DNA from 2 places in the Desulfomicrobium norvegicum genome. Region 2 is predicted to be linked to the other one. Evidence: riboswitches for the same ligand, from Rfam matches in the RefSeq annotation. Region 2 holds a riboswitch; the other holds the start of a gene.

What was found. A riboswitch is a leader RNA that binds a small molecule or an ion and turns the genes downstream of it on or off. The one in region 2 is predicted to bind cobalamin.
Region 1: it holds a riboswitch for cobalamin, as region 2 does, so the genes downstream of both, BMZ24_RS14100 (anaerobic ribonucleoside-triphosphate reductase activating protein) here and BMZ24_RS16650 (sirohydrochlorin cobaltochelatase) in region 2, are expected to answer to the same signal.

The regions. Positions count from the first base shown of each region.
Region 1 covers NZ_FOTO01000010.1:103,225-106,275, forward strand. The annotation lists gene BMZ24_RS14095 (MFS transporter) at 1-691, shown strand, start outside; cobalamin riboswitch at 775-930, shown strand; gene BMZ24_RS14100 (anaerobic ribonucleoside-triphosphate reductase activating protein) at 996-1,634, shown strand; gene BMZ24_RS14105 (ribonucleoside triphosphate reductase) at 1,668-3,051, shown strand, end outside.
Region 2 covers NZ_FOTO01000014.1:93,582-96,632, forward strand. The annotation lists gene BMZ24_RS16640 (TRAP transporter substrate-binding protein) at 1-431, opposite strand, end outside; gene BMZ24_RS16645 (TetR/AcrR family transcriptional regulator) at 484-1,080, opposite strand; cobalamin riboswitch at 1,208-1,385, shown strand; gene BMZ24_RS16650 (sirohydrochlorin cobaltochelatase) at 1,479-2,360, shown strand; gene BMZ24_RS16655 (FecCD family ABC transporter permease) at 2,365-3,051, shown strand, end outside.

The DNA.
Region 1 (3,051 bases), on a different contig from region 2:
CCAGATCGGGATCTGGACCCTGGCCCTGGGTTTGTGCCTGACCTTGAAAGAGCCCAAGGCGGAAAGCGGCGGGCCGGTGGTATCGCATCTGGCCGAAGCTTTGGGCGTTTGCAGATTCGCCTTTCGGGAAAGCTCGGCCATCCGGGCGACCATCATGAACGGCATGCTTCTGGGGCTGGCTTCCTTCTACATGGTTTGGCTCATTCAGCCCTATATGCAGGAATGCCTGGTTCCCGTGACATGGTTCGGTCCGGCCTGGGCCGGGGCCAATCTGGTTGTGGCCCTGGCTGCCGCAAACAGCCATCGGGTCGAGGGCAAGCTGGGCGCGGGCGGCATGCAGACGCTCTTTTTCGTGCTGATCGTCGTGGCGTATCTTGGACTTGGAACCGTCACGGCCGTGGGAGGTTTTTTGTTCTATTATCTGCTTACGGCCATGCGAGGGCTGCAAGGGCCGCTCATGCGCTCGCGGTTGCAGGCCTTGAGCAGCCGGGCGAACAGGGCCAGCATTCTGTCGTTGCACAGCCTGGCCTTCCGAACGGGGTTCGTGGCCACCGGCCCGCTGGTAGGTTTGCTTGCCGACAGCTTCGGTCTGTCAACGACCTTCCTTGTACTGGCCGTATTTTTTTCGCTGGCTCTTCCCGTGGCAGGACTGAATTTTTTACGCCATAACCGCTCGCATTCATTGACCTGAATTCTTCTTCCACACGGTAAAGACGCCCCTGTGGAAAAGGTTTTGGTTGATCCCGATGTCTCGATGTCCTAATACTCGACCTGTTCTGCGAAACTACTTCAGGAGCAAGGGAACCCGGTGCGAGTCCGGGGCGGTCCCGCCACTGTAATCCCGATTTCGCGCGTTAAAGGCTGATCCCGCAAAGGGAGACGCCGCGTGCGGGGGCAAGCCAGAAAACCTGCCTGAAGCAATTCTCTTAACCCTCTGCACGCGGATGCAGGGCGTTGAGTTGTTCAGAAAAACGTCATCACAACTTCGAGCGAACATGACTGACACGATTCCTTCATGGGAACGCGTGCGCGGCATGGTGCCGGTGAGTCTTTGCGACTGGCCGGGCAAAATCACGTGCGTGCTTTTTGCCGGCGGCTGCAATTTGCGCTGCCCGACCTGCCACAACGCATCCCTGGCCTGGAAATGGGCCTTGTTGCCGAGTCTCGACCGGGACATTGTCCTGTCTGACCTGCGCCGCCGCAAGCGCTGGCTGGACGGGATCACCCTGTCCGGTGGAGAGCCGACCTGCCTGGCGGATCTGGACGGGCTGCTTGAGGATCTTTCCTCGACCGGCCTGCCGGTCAAGCTTGATTCCAACGGCTCCGCCCCGGATGTCCTGGAGCGCGTGCTAGCGGCGGGGCTTGTCCAGGCCGTGGCCGTTGACGTCAAGGGACCCTGGTCGATGTATCCGGAGCTGACCGGGCAGGCTCTGGCGACCGATACGGCCCGCGACGCGCTGGAAGAGGTTTTTGGCCTGGCCCGCGCGTATCCCGGACGCGTCTATTTTCGCTGTACCAAGGTCCCGAGCCTGACCCCCGAAGATCTGGAGACGACCCGGGCCCAGATGCCGCAAGGCCTGTCCTTGCATTTTCAGGAATTTGTGCCGCCTCGAAGCGATGATGATTTTTCCTGATTCTCAATTCGACCGAACTTTATTGGAGTATTCATGCCTCAGCAGATTGTGAAACGTGATGGCCGTGTTGAATCCTGGTCCGTGGACCGGATAGCCCAGGCAATTTTGAAATCCCTCAACGCCAGCGGCATCAAGGATCCCATCCTGGCCAAGCGTCTGGCCGGAAAGGTCGAGTCCAAACTCGAAGCCGAGGTCATGCCCGAGCAGGAGCTGGTTCAGGACACCGTCGAGCAGGTGCTCATGGAGTCCAGGCTTTATCAGGTCGCAAGGCGCTACATCGTGTACCGCGAAAAGCGTCGCACGATCCGCAGCCAGACCGAAACCTTCCTGGACGTGACCGAGACCATCGACAGCTATCTGGACAAGTCTGACTGGCGTGTCAGCGAGAACGCCAACATGGCTCATTCCTTTCAGGGCCTGATGCTGCATCTGTCCGGCTCCGTTCAGGCCCGCTATTCCCTTGAGAAATATCCCGAGGAAGTCCGGCAGGCCCATGAGCACGGCTATTTTCACATCCATGATCTTTCTTTTGGCCTGGCCGGGTATTGCGCCGGTTGGTCCCTGCGCGACCTCTTGCTTGAGGGGTTCAATCTCGAAGGGCGCTGCTCGTCCGGCCCGCCCAAGCATTTTGACGCGGCCCTTGGACAGATGGTCAATTTTCTGGGCACGCTGCAGAACGAATGGGCCGGTGCGCAGGCCTTCAACAACGTGGACACCTATCTGGCCCCGCTCGTCCGCCATGACAATCTGACCTACGAAGAGGTCAAGCAGGCCATGCAGAAGTTCGTGTTCAACCTGAATACGACCTCGCGCTGGGGCGGGCAGAGCCCGTTCACCAACCTGACCTTCGACCTGGCCCCGCCCACGCACATTGCCTCGGAGGCCGTCATCATCGGCGGCAAGCTTCAGGACAGCACCTACGGCGAATACGCGGCCGAGATGGAGATGATCAATCGGGCCTTCCTTGAAGTCATGTTGGTCGGCGATTATCACGGGCGGATTTTTTCCTTCCCCATTCCAACCTACAACATCACCCCGGACTTTCCCTGGGAGACGGAGGTTGGCGAGCTGCTCCTCAAGCTCACGGCCAAGTACGGCGTCCCGTATTTTCAGAACTTCATCAACTCCGACCTGAAGCCCGAGGACGTCCGTTCCATGTGCTGCCGTCTGCAGATGGACCTGCGCGAGCTGCGCAAGCGCACCGGCGGCCTTTTTGGCGCGGGGGATCTGACGGGATCCATCGGTGTCGTAACGCTCAATCTGCCCAAGCTGGCCTATCTGGCCCAGGGCGAGGAAGACTTTCTGGACCTGGTGGGCGAATATGCCTCCCTGGCCAAGGATTCCCTTGAGTTCAAGCGCAAGATGGTCACCGACAACATGGACAAGGGCATGTTCCCCTTTTCCAGCCGCTATCTCA
Region 2 (3,051 bases):
TGCGCATGGAAATAAAGGACATGCACGTCATCGAATTCCTTGGGCTTGAACTGCTCGTACACGGCGTTGGCCAGTGTCGTGGCCTGCACGCCGGTCGTGTAGCCCATGGGCAGATCGACTCCGGACAGCACCGGGAAACGTCCCTTGGTGTACCCGAGCGCGGAGAGACCGATGTCCGAGATGCGCTGCACCACGCCGTCATAGCAATCCTTGGGCTTGGTCAGGGTTCCCGCCGGATAGTAGTCGATGACGACCTGACCGTTTGAGCGGGTCTCGACCTCGCGGCACCACTCCTCTGCCAGAATCGACTGGATGTGGGTCGGCGGAAAGAAATTGCTGTAGGACAGCTTGACCGGTCCCGCAGCCATGGCCTGCGCCGAAAATCCCAGAACGACGAAAGCCAGGGTCGCGACTCGTAAGAACAGCCTCATGACAATAATCCTCCGTGTGAAAAGTAAGACCGCGCACCATGCGCGAGCCTGATTATTCCTGGGTATCCAGGGCGTTGGCCAGAGCGAGTTTCATGGCTGCCCGGCGAAAATCCTTGCGGTCGATGGTCCCCGTCCCGAGCAAGGAATGGATCAGAAAACCCTCGAACAGGGCCGTGTTCAGGGCGCCGATCTTGCGCGCCGGATAACCGCTGCGCACATACGGCGCGACGATGTCGTCGAAAATCTCGTTGGAGAGACGATACAGGGACTGGTTGAGCTGGGCGCGCAGGTCCTCGTTGCGGGAGGCATGGATGGTGAATTCGAGAAAGACCGAACTCCAGTTGCGGTCGTCGATCATGGTCTCCAGAAAATCGAGGATGCGGTCCATGACCTCTTTAAGACTGTGAGCATCCTGCAACGCGGCGTCGCGCATGGCGCGGTAGGACTGCATCTTGATGGCGATGATGGCCAGCATGATCTCGTCCTTGCTTTGCCAGTGCCGATAGAAATTGCCCTTGGCATAGCCTGCGTCCGAGGTGATCTCGGCCACAGTGGTAGCGACAAAGCCCTTGGCGGCGAAAAGTTTTTCCGCCGAATCGAGTAGTTCGCGCTGGGTCTGGAGTGATTTTTCCTGCTGCTTTCTGGCCACGAGAATTCCTTGTTGGACAACGGTCATAAAGTGACCAGAAGTCATTTTGTGACCAAGTATTCCTCAAGCCTGATTCTGTCAAGCGTGCGCCACGGAGGATTTCTTGACAGCCCACGGGGCCACGACTAGCGTCTTTTCCACTTCGGATACCTTAGGGTGTAAAAGGGAATCCCGTGCAAATCGGGAGCGGACCCGCCGCCGTAAGTTTCAAAAGCCATCCTCCACGCTGTCCACTGGGGTCATTCCTGGGAAGGACGAGGATTGGTGAAACGAGCCGGAAGACCTGTCCGAGGTCCAACCACAGTTCGTGCTGCCTGCAACGGGGGTTTTTTGCGGGCCGCGCCCTTGGACGTCAGTCCTTCTCTCTTCTCACTGCCCCCGCCAAACCTGGAGGTCTCATGTTCAAAGCCTCGCATGTTTGCGGACTTCTTCTGTTCTTTTTTCTGCTCGCCCTGCACGGCCCGGTTCTGGCCGGACACAAGGATAGGCCGCCCAAAAAGGGAATCCTGCTGGTAGCCTTCGGCACCACCGTGCCCGAAGCGCGCGGCGCTCTGGATCACATCGGGGAGAAAGCAAGGCTGCGTTTTCCCGGCATTGAAATCCGCTGGGCCTATTCCTCGCGCATCGTGCGCGAAAAACTTGCCGCCCAGGGACAGGACTTCGATTCTCCGGCCATGGCCCTGGCGCGGATGATGGACGACGGCTTCACGCATGTGGCCGTGCAGTCCCTGCACACCATCCCGGGCGAGGAATTCCACGGCCTGCAACGCACGGTGCAGGCCTTTTCCGGCCTGCCCAAGGGCATGGAGAGCGTGGTCCTGGGCCTGCCTCTGCTGGCCGAACCCGCCGACGTCGAAGCCTGCGCCTCGGCCATCATGGCCAGTCTCCCGGCAGAACGCAAAACAGGTGAAGCCGTCGTACTGCTGGGCCACGGCACCCACCACCCCGCGAACATCTATTACTCCGGACTGCAGTATTCCCTGAACCGGCACGACCCGCTGGTCCTGGTCGGCACCGTCGAAGGCACGCCGTCCCTGGACGACGTGCGGCAGGTTCTGAAAGACCGCAAGATCTCAAGGGTGTATCTTGCGCCCTTCATGGCCGTGGCCGGGGACCATGCGCTGAACGACATGGCCGGAGACGAGGAGGATTCCTGGAAATCCGTGCTCGGCGCCGACGGCCTGACCTGCATTCCGGTCCTGCGCGGAACGGCACAGGTCCCGGCTTTCGTCGACATCTGGCTGAATCATCTGCAGGCGGCTCTGGAGCGCCTGCCCTGACCCCATGAACGACAGGCGACACACAAGGGCATGGCTGGCCATGGCGGCAGCCGTGCCCCTTTCCATCTATGCGGCCCTTTTTTTCGGGTCCTACCCCCTGCCCGCCGAGGCCATCCATAACGCCCTCGCGACCATGCTCCATGGCCAAATCGAGAGTCAGGACCTGGTCATCGTACGCGACATCCGGCTGGGTCGCATCCTGCTTTCGTTCCTGACCGGCGCGGCCCTGGCCGTATCCGGCGGCGTTTTTCAAGGCCTGCTGCGCAACCCGCTGGCCGACCCGTTCACCCTGGGGATATCCAGCGGCGCGGCCTGCGGCGCGGCCCTGGCTCTCGGCATGGGCTGGACCGTGGCTGGACTTTCGACCCTCCCGCTGGCCGCGCTCGGCGGAGCGTTCGCGGCCATGAGCCTGGTCCTGGCCATGAGCAGGCTAGCCGGAGACTTCTCCCGCGAGAGCCTTGTCCTGGGCGGAATCGTCGTCTCCACCTTCCTCGGCGCGGCCATCGCCCTCATCAAGTCCTTGAACGAGGAATCGGTGGCGGCCATCGTGTTCTGGATCATGGGCAGCTTTCAGGGGCGGGGATTCGAGCACGTGGGGCTCATGCTGCCGTACATGATCGCAGGCTCCGCCCTGGTCCTTTTTCTGGCCCGGGAACTCGACATCCTGGGCCTCGGGTCCGAGCAGGCGGCG